DNA from 3 places in the Abiotrophia sp. genome. Region 3 is predicted to be linked to each of the others. Evidence: a T-box and tRNA genes for the amino acid it is inferred to sense, from the RefSeq annotation. Region 3 holds a T-box; the other regions hold tRNA genes.

Region 1 (4,245 bases), on a different contig from region 3:
GGATTTTGATGAAATCTATGACCTCTTAGCTATCCGGGCTCTGGTACCGACCATTAAGGACTGTTATGCTGTCCTAGGGGCGGTCCATACCAAGTGGAAACCAATGCCTGGCCGCTTCAAAGACTATATCGCTATGCCTAAGGCTAATCTCTATCAGTCCATTCATACGACGGTGATCGGTCCGCATGGCAAACCGGTTGAAATTCAGATTCGGACCTTCCAAATGAACGAAGTGGCGGAGTATGGGGTTGCAGCTCACTGGGCCTACAAGGAAGGTAAGACCCAGCAAGTCCGCGAAGATGAAGCCATTAAGAAGCAACTGACTTGGTTCCGCGATATTGTAGAATTAGAAGATGAAGCCAAAGACGCGGGTGAGTTTATGGACTTCGTTAAGGAAGACATCTTCAAAGACCAAGTCTATGTCTTCTCACCAAAGGGGGATGTCTTCGAACTGCCTAATGGGGCGGGACCCTTGGACTTTGCCTACCATGTCCATACGGATGTGGGGCAGAAAACAATTGGGGCCAAGGTCAACGGTAAGATTGTCCCACTTAACTACAAGCTCAAAAACGGAGATATCGTGGATATCTTAACCAACCCGAATTCCAATGGACCAAGTCGTGACTGGTTGAAATATACCGCCACTTCCAAGGCACGTAACAAAATCAAGCGTTACTTCAAACTCCTTGATCGCGATCGCAATAGTGAACGTGGTCAAGCCATGGTGGAAGAAGAGCTCAAGAAAAATGGCTATAGCCTTAAACAATTGGCTAAGAAGGCCTATGAGAAGGAACTCTTTGAACGCTATAATGTGCCGAGTTTGGCTGACCTTTTTGCAGCCGTAGCCTTGGGAGAAGTATCTGCCATTAGTGTCTATAACTTCTTGCACAGCAAGGAACAGAAGGATGTGTCACCGGCAGAGCCGCTAAGCAATGAGCAAACTCTCAACAAACCTGAGACCGGGGCCATGAAGATCCAACATGAAAATGGCGTCATGGTGCGTGGGGTTAACAACCTTATGATTCGTCTTAGTCGCTGCTGTAGCCCGGTTCCAGGTGACCAAATTGTGGGTTACGTGACACGAGGGCGGGGGATTTCAGTTCACCGTAAGGACTGTCCTAACTTACTCAATGAACCTGATTTGCAGCAACGGACCATTCCAGTTGAATGGGAAAGCACCGGCCAGCTCGGTGCCGACTATGTCACCGAGATTCGAGTAGTTGGCTTTGATCGCAATGGGCTGATCAATGAAGTCTTGCATGTGGTCAACCACTCGGTTAAGACCTTGCGTAATGTTAACGGGAAAGTTGACGACAAGACTTCAACGGCGACAGTCACTATTAAGGTTGCCATCTCCAATACGGCTCAATTAGAAGATCTCATGGTCAAATTACGTAACATTCCGGACGTTTATGAAGTAACCCGGGTCAATAATAAGTAGGAGGCCCCTGAATGCGAGTACTTATTCAACGTTGTCGTCGGGGTCAGGTTTCAATTGACGGTCAAGTGGTAGGAGCGATTGATAGGGGCTTTGTCCTCTTGGTTGGTGTGACTCACGAAGACGGCCCAGAAGATGTGACCTATTGCGCCCGAAAAATCAGCAAACTGCGTGTTTTTGAAGATGAGCAGGGGCGGATGAATGCCAGTCTGGATAGTCTGCCGGATGGCGCCATTCTATCTATTAGCCAATTTACGCTCTATGGCGATGTTCGCAAGGGCAACCGGCCAAGTTTTACCCAGTCGGCTCATCCAGAAGTGGCGGAGCCTCTATATGAGTCCCTTAACCAAGCCTTAAGGGAGGCAGGCTTCCGCGTGGAAACCGGGCGCTTTGGCGCAGACATGCAGGTCTTAATTGAAAATGACGGACCAGTGACCATCCTAATCGATTCAAAAGAAAAATAAGCAAAATCCAGAGATTGAGACTAACTTAATCCCTGGATTTTTTCTTAATAATAAACAAAAAAGGAGCCCTGATAGGGCTCTTTTATGATGCGGAGAAAGGGATTTGAACCCTCACGTCCTATTGGACACATGCGCCTGAAGCATGCGCGTCTGCCGTTCCGCCATCTCCGCTTAGCACAAAATGTATTATACTACATTTTGCTGAAAAAGGGAATGACAAAGGTCTAAAAGCGTTTAAGTTTTTACTTGACTAGAGGCTAACGCCCATAAAGTCACGAATGATGGGAACTAGACCATCTTGGTCGTTGGAGAGGGTAATATGGTCGGCCGCTTCTTTAAGCAGTGGGGTGGCATTAGCCATGGCAACGCCCAAACCGGCTGTCTCAATCATGGTCAAGTCGTTATTGCCATCGCCGCAGGCAATAACCTGGTCCAGCGTCAAACCAAGGTGCTGGCAGAGGACTTTAATGGCTTGGCCTTTGGATACTTGATGGTGAACGAACTCCAGGAAATAAGGCTTAGAGGTGGTGGCATAGGTTAAATCGCCGAAGCGTCCCTTCAATTCAGCATCTGCAGCTGTAACTAGGTCTGGGTCACCAACTCCAATGAATTTCATCCGGGCTTTAGCTAGTTGAGACAGGTTAGCGATGGCCTCCGGATCATAACGGTCGGGAATGCCTGTTAATTGACTTTCAATGTGGCTATAGTCATTGGACTTATCCATGACCACGTACTCGTCGATATAGGTTAGGACAGTCAGCCCCTTAGCTTGAATATATTGGACAATGTCATCTTGAGCGTCAGCTTCTAGGCGTTGGCTGAAGAGTTCCTGGCCATCTGCCATACTGGTGATGGCAGCGCCATTGAAGGAAATGATGTAAGAATCGAAATGGTCTAATTTCAGCTGCTTAGCCGTTTCAATCATAGAAGGGGTTGGTCGGCCGCTAGCTAGCACGACTTTCTTGCCTTGCTCCTGAGCCTTCATCAAGGCCTGGTAGGTGGCATCAGAGATAGTGTTCTTACTGGTCATCAAAGTATCGTCAATATCTAAGACCAGCATTTGATAATCTGTCATAAGTGGACTCCTTAATCAATTTGCTAGATTTATTGTATCGAAAAGCCTAGAAAATGACAACTATCTGCGTTACAATTAATAGGTTAAGGCAAGCGCCAGACAGACCATGTTTAAGGCGTTAAGGAGGCAGGAGAGCAGATGCAAGAATTAGCAATTATCGCCCACCAAGGGGCAGGCGGTGGCCAGGGGGGGGAAGTCTTGGAGGAGACTCTGGCAGCCCTGAACAAACGCCAAATAGCGCCTAAAGTCTATATTAGCACCTATGCTGTCCATAGTGAGCTTTTGGCTCAGCAATTGGCCCAGGAGCCGATCATTGCGGTTATTGGGGGTGACGGTACTTTGCACGAAGTTGTGGCCAGTCTAGCTGGCCGTTCACAGCCTCCTGCCATTCTCTATTTGCCGGCGGGACGTGGTAATGACTTTGCTAGGGCATGGCAGGCTAATCGGAAGCTAGCTCAAGCCTTAGATCAATTGCAAGCAGGTAGCCGACTTCAAGTGCCGATTCTACGTATGCAAGATCAACTCAGTGGACAAATTAGCTATGGGATTAATAGCTTAGGGATAGGTTTTGATGCCATGGTTAATCAGCAATCCAAGGCTTTGAGACTAGGGCGTTTGCTTGCCAAGTGGCATTTGGGCAAGTTGTCCTACCTAGTGGCTGTTTTTGCTAGCTTACCTAAATTAGAGGCTTTTGAGGTTAGCCTTAGCCTTGATGGTCAGCCAGTTCAAGTGGTGTCTGACTGCTATCTCTTCAGTGTACTCAAGAATCCTTATATGGGTGGGGGCATAAAATTAGATAATCTAGGCCAGGCTAGCAATCCAGAGATCAGTGTGATGGCCTTTCACAGTATCAAGGCACGGCATTTACCAGGCTTGATTTGGCGGGTCTTAGTCTCCCATAAGCAGGACCAATCGCCTCAAGTCAGTCGATGGGCCGGGCAAAAGCTTGATTTGGCCATTAAACAAGGCGTTCTAGGTCAAGTAGATGGGGAGGTCCAAGAGGCGGCGCCACGTCAGCTGACCGTTGATTGGTTGACTTATCCATTTATTCTAGCAGAACCTTGACTTTTAGGGACTTTTAGCCGTATAATGATATAGGTATAAGGCTATGTTGAACCCAGCCTCAGAGAGACTTCATATGGTGGAAGAAGTCACGGGTATCAATGCTCCCTTAGGTCTGACTAGTGGCAACATTAGCGTAGGATTGGCGTTAACAATCATTAAAGATGTAATGAAGCAGATTCGTTATAAGCAAGGTGGTACCGCGA
Region 2 (4,245 bases), on a different contig from region 3:
TCTCTATTTATACCCCGTTGATTAAACTTTTCGGGAAATAAGTTTACTGTTAAATAGGTTTCACGCACTTGTTTGTTATTGAACACATAGTCAAACTCAGAGTCAAAGTTCTCTGTCGCAATTTTTAACTTTTTTAGGCTATTCCAAAACTCACCTTGCATTTTTTTGCTTCTATTTTTATTCATCTGAATATTTTTAAGTATAATTTCCTTACCCAAAGATTTCATCGTCGGCCCTCCAATATATGCTTTTCCTGGCTACGTTATATTGCTTATCTATTTACTTTATCTCTTGAAGTTATCTGCTTATATTTTAGTGAGAGATTTCTTATATTCCATTTTTCTAGTAATTTATATATTTTTTTACTTTATCCTAAGTAACAGTTTTTCAAACATATTAAACCCCTTACATTATAGCATGTTTTCTACTCATTTTATAGTTCATCTTTGACTTATCCTAAAGAATAATCTCATACATATTCTTATGTAATATACATATTTAAATAATATTTATTAATCAGTAGTATCAAGAAGACAAATACATTTTTAATAACCTGATAGAAACTAGTTATAGTACATATATAAGTTATGGTATCATTGCTGAGTGACATAACAATGTTCCATAAATATTGATGAAATGATTCGTCGAAAGATTCACAAATTGTGTCAATTTTTAGGCCTAGCGTATTCAAAGCAAGAAAAAAAGGATAGAAACCCTATTAAATCAAGGTTTCTATCCTCTTTACTTTTATTCCCACTCGATGGTTGCAGGTGGTTTACTTGTAATGTCATAGACCACGCGGTTAACGTGGGCTACTTCGTTAACAATGCGGGCGCTGATCACTTGTAGCACTTCCCACGGTAGGCGGGCGAAGTCGCTGGTCATCCCGTCGATAGAGGTGACGGCACGAATCCCGATGGTGTAATCGTAGGTCCGGCCATCCCCCATAACCCCAACAGACTTGAAGCCTGGGAGTACGGTGAAGTATTGCCATACGTCACGGTCTAAGCCATGGTTGGCGATTTCTTCGCGCAAGATGGCGTCTGATTCACGGACGATTTCGAGTTTTTCTTCGGTGATTTCGCCGATAACCCGAATACCCAGACCTGGGCCTGGGAATGGTTGGCGCCATACCAAGCTGTCTGGCATCCCCAGCGCTGTCCCCAAGGCACGTACTTCGTCCTTGAAGAGGGTGTTGAGGGGCTCAATCAACTCGAACTGCATGTCTTCTGGCAGACCACCCACGTTGTGGTGAGATTTGATAGTCTCGGCTGTCTTGGTCCCAGACTCGATAATGTCGGTGTAGAGGGTCCCTTGGGCTAGGAAGTCTACCCCTTCCAGCTTAGCCGCTTCATCATCGAAGACATAGACGAATTCGTTGCCGATGATTTTACGTTTTTGTTCAGGGTCGCTCACGCCAGCTAACTTGGACAAGAAGCGATCCTTGGCGTTAACCCGGATGATGTTAAGACCGAATTTTCCAGCTAGGCTATCCATAACTTGGTCGCCCTCGCCTTTACGCAAGAGGCCGTGGTCGACGAAGATACAGGTTAATTGGTCGCCAATAGCTTTCTGTAAGAGCACCCCTACGACGCTGGAGTCTACCCCACCGGACAAGCCAAGCAAGACCTTGCGGTCACCGACTTGTTGACGAATTTTGGCTACTTCCATTTCGATGAAGTCTTCCATGGACCAGTCGCCTTTGGCCCCACAGATATTGAAAGCGAAGTTGCGGAGCAAGTCATTCCCGTGCTCAGAGTGACGCACTTCTGGGTGGAACTGCACGCCGTAGATTTGACGGGCTGGGTTCTCGAAGGCCGCCACCGGGCAGTGATCGTTAGACGCCGTCACGCTGAAACCTTCTGGCACTTGCACGATTAAGTCACCATGACTCATCCAAACCTTCTCATGGCTATCTAAGCCAGCAAAGAGGCCTGTTTCACGTTGGTGAACATCTAACATGGAGCGACCATATTCGCGCTTGTTAGCAGATTCGACCTTACCGCCCAAGAGATGGGTGGTCAACTGCATGCCATAGCAAATCCCTAAGATTGGAATCCCCAATTCGAAGATGGCGGGGTCAATGGTGAAGGCACCCTCAGCATAGACGCTATGTGGTCCCCCTGAGAAGATAATCCCCTTGACATTGCCTTCGGCTTGAATGTCGGCAGCACTGGTATCATTGGCTAATAATTCACTGAAGACCCCAAATTCCCGAATACGGCGGGTAATCAACTGGTTATACTGACTCCCAAAATCCAACACAATAATTTTCTCTAACGATGCCTGTGTTTTCATGCTTTGCTCCTTTACTTCATCTTGTTATTGCCTATTGTACCAAAACCCTGTCCCGGTGTCATTAAATGTCGATGAGAGTTAGGCTGTCACGCCCCAACCCTATATATAACAAAAAAGGAGGGTTGCCCCTCCTCGGTGATGCGGCCAAGAAGACTCGAACTTCCACGGGGATACCCCCACTGCCCCCTCAAGACAGCGCGTCTGCCATTCCGCCATGACCGCAAAATCACTACTCGATTATTATAGCATCCTGGACTAAGCATGGCAAGCAATTTTTTTCATAATTTTATTGCTGGCCTCCTTGCCCTAAATAGAAAAGAGGCTGAGACAAAAGTCTCAACCTCTCTTATCTAAACTAGGCTTGATCTTCAGGACGTTTGGTTGCAACGAGGCCTAATCCGGCTAGCAAGGATAGGGCAGCTGCGCTGAAGAGTAAGGTTTGATCACTTTCACCAGTAGCTGGCAATTGTCCCTTGCCCTCACTTGGCGTTACTTGAGCAGCCTGAGCCACCAATGGTCCGCCAGCTTGTTCTGCTGGGTTAGCCGGTTGACTTGGGGTGGATGGCTGGCTAGGAGTAGATGGTTGACTTGGAGTTTCCTGACGCTTACCGAAACTTACCGCATAGAGCGAGAAGTGGTTAACCGTCAAGGCCACACGTCCATCATCCATCATCTCAAATGGCACTTCATTGACGATTTCTTTGGTGTCGCTGGTCAAGTAGTAAGCCTTGGTTACAGCCTTGTCCACTGGGAAGATAACCTTAGCATCACCTTTGACAGGGACTTCCTTGCCGTCTTTGTTGAGGAAGCTGATTTCATAGGCTTGGTGCTCGTCTTCGCCTAGGGCTGCCAACTTCTCTTTGAGCGGCACAACAGATACTGCCACGATGCTTGGATCCAAGTGTTTGGTTGGAATCTTAACCGAAACGCGCGTATCGCCGTCATTATCCTCGAAAGTCGCTTCGGTCTTGTCCGCATTGAGGGTCACCTTAACCCCTTGGGTTTCATAGAGTGGCAACTTAGTGCCTGGTTGATCTGGTTGACTTGGTTGGTCTGGTTGATTTGGCTCAGGCGTCTTGATTGTCTTGAGGTAATCAGTCATACGGTCCAGGGCCAACTTGGTTAATAAGTTATCACGGCTGAGGCCTTGGTAATAGACATCTACCGCCTTGAGCGCCTGGCGAGCCTCCTGACTATCGATGGCTTTGACCCGCTCTAATTGCGCTTGATAAGCGGATTGATCTAGTGGCGTATCGGCAATCTCTGGTAAGACAAAGCGTAATTCGGCCGCTGATTGGAAGGCGCCACCATCCCCGTAGGACTCTGTCCCAGTAATGGTTGCCTTCTTGACCTTAATTGGCTTATCGAATGGAATCACTTTGGTCTTAGCGTCGTCGGCCCAGCCGTCAAATTCAAAGCGATGCTCCTTACCTTCCTCATCCACTAAGACTAGGTTCCCCTTCTTGAGGCGACCGTTCGAAGCGTCTTGGCGTGGCACATATTCGAAGCGTGTGATTTCCAATACTTTATTGAAGTTTACCGTAGCTGGTTCGCCGATGGCCCGACGATCCCACGGCGTATGCCATAAGCTACTATTGTCTCCATCGAAGGCATACCATAATTCTTCCCCTTCATGATAAGGGGCGTCGACAGATTCAATGTCATCCCAGTTAGCAGCAGAACGTCTAGCTTGTAGGGCTTCTTTGGCTGTTTGAACGGCTTCAATCAGCTTGTTGGCATCTTCCACGCTAATGTTATCGTCGGCTTCAGTCAAGGCCAGCAGGGCATTCTTATAAGCTTCTAGACTACCTGGTGTATAGTTGCCGTCTACCACTGGCACATTTTCTTTGTAAGCTTCGTCCACCAGTAATTTACCTGTAACGGTCACTTCTTCAATTTGGAGGTTATCCATCATGAAGTCCTTATAGCCGCGGAAATCTACGGCAC
Region 3 (4,245 bases):
AATCCGGGCTTGGTGTGCCGCGCTCTAAATCGCGCTTGTCTCTTTCTGTCATCTGCATCGTCTCCTTAATTTGCTACGATATTGACTAATCGGTTAGGAATTGCTACCACTTTGCGTAGGGTCTTGCCTTTAAGTTGTGCTTGAATCTCTGGCAAGTTAAGAGCTAAATCACCTAAAGCATCTGCTGCCATATTGGCTTCTACCATGACCTTAGCCTTAATCTTACCATTAATTTGAACTACAACTTCTACCTGATCTTCAATGGTCAAAGCTTCCTCATAGCTTGGCCAAGCGACATGCGAAATGCTGTCTTGGTGACCTAGCTTTTGCCAGATTTCCTCACTAATATGTGGAGCCAATGGCGCCAACAATTGAATCAGGCCTTTAGCATAAGCTTTTGGAATGATGGCCTGGTCTTTCGTAGCATTGAGGAAAATCATCATTTGTGAAATTGCGGTATTGAAGTGGAGGATTTCATAGTCTTCCGTTACCTTCTTGACTGTTTGATGGTAGACACGTTCTAGGGCAGGGTTTTCAGCATCTTGGATTCGCTCACTGAGGCTACCGTCCTCTGCCACATAGAGACGCCAGATTCGATCAAGGAAGCGACGAGTTGATTCCAAACCATTCTCACTCCAAGCAATAGAGGCATCCAATGGTCCCATGAACATTTCGTAGACTCGTAGGGTATCTGCACCGTATTGTTCTACCACATGGTCTGGATTGACAACATTGCCCTTGGACTTGGACATTTTGTTGCCGTCCGTCCCCAAAATCATGCCTTGGTTGAAGAGCTTCATGAATGGTTCCTTAGTTGGTACCACACCTAAGTCGTAGAGGAATTTATGCCAGAAACGGGCGTAAAGCAAGTGCAAGACAGCGTGTTCCGCCCCCCCAATATAGAGGTCAACTGGCAACCATTTGGCTAACTTGTCTGGATCTGCTAGGCGCTCTGAGTTCTGTGGGTCGATATAACGGAGATAGTACCAAGAACTACCCGCCCATTGTGGCATGGTGTTAGTCTCACGGCGACCTTTACGGCCTGTCTCTGGATCCACTACGTTGACCCAATCTTCAATAGCAGCCAATGGTGATTCGCCCGTACCACTTGGTTGAATCTTATCGGTTACTGGCAGACGAAGTGGTAATTGATCCTCAGGCACTAGACTCATGCTGCCGTCTTCCCAATGAATCACTGGGATAGGCTCGCCCCAATAACGTTGACGTGAGAAGAGCCAGTCACGTAGACGATAGTTGACTTGTCGTTGGCCTTTACCCTTTGCTTCTAACCAATCAATCATGGTCGTAATAGCCTCCGCATTATGGAGACCGTTTAAGAAGTCAGAATGAATGTGTGGCCCGTCGCCTTCATAGCAACCAGACTCATTATGTTCAATTACGGACACAATCGGCAAATCGTACTTGCTAGCAAATTCGAAGTCCCGTTCGTCGTGGGCTGGTACCCCCATGACCGCCCCGGTCCCATAAGAAGCCAAGACATAGTCCGCAATCCAAATTGGTAAGGATTCACCAGTTACAGGATGTTTAACATAGCCCCCGGTGAAGACGCCAGATTTGTCTTTATTAAGAGAGGTCCGATCCATGTCGCTCTTAGTTGCCACTGCGTCAACATAGGCTTTTACAGCGGCTTCCTGTTCAGGGCTGGTGACTTTCGCCACTAACTCATGTTCAGGCGCCAAGACCACATATGTAGACCCGAAAAGGGTATCTGCGCGTGAGGTAAAGACTTGCACTTGATCAGGGTGCCCCACAATATCAAAGTTAATCAAAGCCCCTTCAGATTTACCAATCCAATTACGTTGCATCTCCTTAAGACTTTCAGGCCAGTCTAGAAGATCCAAATCTTCTAGTAGACGCTCTGCATAGGCTGTAATCTTGAGCATCCATTGTTTCATTGGCTTACGGTAAACAGGATGGCCCCCACGCTCGGATTTACCATCAATGACTTCTTCGTTAGCCAAGACGGTCCCTAAGGCGGGACACCAGTTAACGGCTACTTCTGCTTCATAGGCCAAGCCTTTTTCGTACATTTTGGAGAAAATCCATTGAGTCCATTTATAATAGTTAGGATCGGTTGTATTGACTTCCCGCCCCCAGTCATAGCTGAAACCAAGTGAATTGATTTGACGGCGGAAAGTTTCGATATTGGCAGCAGTAAAATCAGCTGGGTCATTCCCCGTATCCAAAGCGTATTGTTCAGCAGGCAAGCCAAAAGCATCCCAACCCATTGGATGCAAGACATCATAGCCTTGTGCCCGTTTCATACGAGCCACGGCATCGGTTGCTGTATAGCCTTCTGGGTGTCCTACGTGCAAGCCCTGACCTGATGGATAAGGGAACATATCTAACGCATAGAACTTAGGATGCCCAGGACGCTCCTGAGTTTTAAAGGTTTGGTTTTGGCGCCAATAGTTTTGCCATTTTTCTTCGATTGCTTTGTGATTATAGGTCATCACATAACCTCCTTGCATTTCTGATAAAAAAAGCCCTACATAAACCGTGTTAAACACAGTTCACATAGGGCGAAATTTTCGCGGTACCACCTAATTTAAGCTAGAATAGCTTATCTCTAGCCTTAACGCGGCGGACGTCTAGTCTTACTGAAAATTCAGACTAGCTTCAATTGGATGAGTTCAGTAGCACTCCCGGCTTATTTCCACCACCCATAAGCTCTCTATAGCAGTTGTACCGCCTACTAATTCCAATATTGAATTACTATTGAGTCTAGTATATCAAATACTAACGACTAGTTCAATGAGATGACTTGACCTACTTGGATGAAATGGGAGCCCCCATTGTTAGCGATCAATTTGTAAACATCTACCCCATTACGACGAGCGATTGAGTACAAGGTGTCACCGGCTTGGACTGTATATGAACCGCCACTTGCTTGGCTAGCGTTGTTTGCAGCCGAAGCTGGTGTTTCAGTAGCCGCTGGTGCTGGGCTCTCTGCAGGAGCTGGTGTTTGGGTAACTGGTGCAGGAGTTGGGGCTGGTGTTTCAGCAGCGGCGCCACCACCTGGTACCTTGATACTTTGACCTGGGTACAAGAAGTAGTTTGAGGTCCCGTTCAAGCGTTGGAGTTCTGAAATTGAAATTCCATACTTGTTAGCAATACGCCAGTAGCTGTCACCGGCTTGAACTGTATAGTTGCCACCGCCTGTGCTTGGCGCTGGGGCTGGTGTTTCAGCAGGTGCTGATGTTGTGCTTGCAGTGGTTGCTGCAGGAGCAGGGGTCGCATTTGCTGAACCAGAGCCTGGCACTTTAATGCTTTGGCCTGGGTACAAGAAGTAGTTTGAAGTCCCATTCAAGCGTTGGAGTTCTGAAATCGAAATCCCGTACTTGTTAGCAATACGCCAGTAGCTGTCACCGGCTTGGACTGTGTATGAACCGCCCGCTGCTGGTGCTGCGCTTGTTGTGCTAGTTGAAGTAGAAGTGCCGTTTGATGAAGCACTTGCGCTTGAAGATGACCCTGAACCTGGCACCTTGAGGCTTTGACCTGGGTAGAGGTTGTAGTCAGATGTGCCGTTCAAACGTTGGAGTTCTGAGATAGAAATCCCGTACTTGTTGGCAATACGCCAGTAGCTGTCACCGGCTTGGACTGTGTATGAACCGCCTGCTGCTGGTGCTGCACTTGTTGTGCTAGTTGAAGTAGAAGAGCCATTTGATGAAGCTGACGCATTAGTCCCTGAACCTGGCACCTTAATACTTTGGCCTGGATGGAGCGTGTAGTCAGATGTACCGTTCAAGCGTTGGAGTTCTTGAATAGAAATCCCATACTTGTTGGCAATACGCCAGTAGCTATCGCCTGCTTGAACTGTATAGTTGCCGCCTGCTGAACTAGTGCTTGCTGAGCTAGTAGAGCTTGAAGCAGAAGAGGCAGAACCACTTGTAGTTGAAGCTGAACCTGGTACTACCAAGCTTTGACCCGGATAGAGGAAGTAACTTGAGGTACCGTTCAAGCGTTGCAATTCTTCAATTGAAATGCCGTACTTGTTAGCAATACGCCAGTAGCTATCGCCTGCTTGAACCGTATAAGAACCGCCACCAGTCGCTTGAGCTTGTGGACGAGCTGGGCTAGCAGTGCTAGAACCACCCGCATCATATTGAGTCAAGCCATAGGTTTGAATTAATTGGTTGAGCTTAGACGCATAACGAGTATCTGTCGCATAACGACCCGTTAAGTGTTGTGTTGCGTCTTGATAAGAGTTGGTTGCACTCACGC

Evidence for each region. A T-box is a leader RNA that pairs with one kind of tRNA and senses whether it is charged. The one in region 3 lies ahead of leuS (leucine--tRNA ligase), so its partner is inferred to be a tRNA-Leu.
Region 1: it has a tRNA-Leu gene. The T-box ahead of leuS (leucine--tRNA ligase) is inferred to sense a tRNA for this amino acid. The anticodon was not compared.
Region 2: it has a tRNA-Leu gene. The T-box ahead of leuS (leucine--tRNA ligase) is inferred to sense a tRNA for this amino acid. The anticodon was not compared.

The regions. Positions count from the first base shown of each region.
Region 1 covers NZ_DBHIRJ010000001.1:90,316-94,560, reverse strand. Annotated here, with positions in the region: gene ACO53F_RS00460 (RelA/SpoT family protein) at 1-1,441, shown strand, start outside; gene dtd (D-aminoacyl-tRNA deacylase) at 1,453-1,902, shown strand; tRNA gene ACO53F_RS00450 (tRNA-Leu) at 1,991-2,073, opposite strand; gene ACO53F_RS00445 (Cof-type HAD-IIB family hydrolase) at 2,153-2,977, opposite strand; gene ACO53F_RS00440 (diacylglycerol/lipid kinase family protein) at 3,116-4,042, shown strand.
Region 2 covers NZ_DBHIRJ010000008.1:34,064-38,308, reverse strand. Annotated here, with positions in the region: gene ACO53F_RS07285 (hypothetical protein) at 1-227, opposite strand, end outside; gene guaA (glutamine-hydrolyzing GMP synthase) at 748-2,298, opposite strand; tRNA gene ACO53F_RS07275 (tRNA-Leu) at 2,438-2,520, opposite strand; gene ACO53F_RS07270 (endo-alpha-N-acetylgalactosaminidase family protein) at 2,654-4,245, opposite strand, start outside.
Region 3 covers NZ_DBHIRJ010000005.1:119,035-123,279, reverse strand. Annotated here, with positions in the region: gene ACO53F_RS05330 (putative polysaccharide biosynthesis protein) at 1-52, opposite strand, end outside; gene leuS (leucine--tRNA ligase) at 66-2,474, opposite strand; T-box leader at 2,537-2,738, opposite strand; gene ACO53F_RS05320 (LysM peptidoglycan-binding domain-containing protein) at 2,768-4,245, opposite strand, start outside.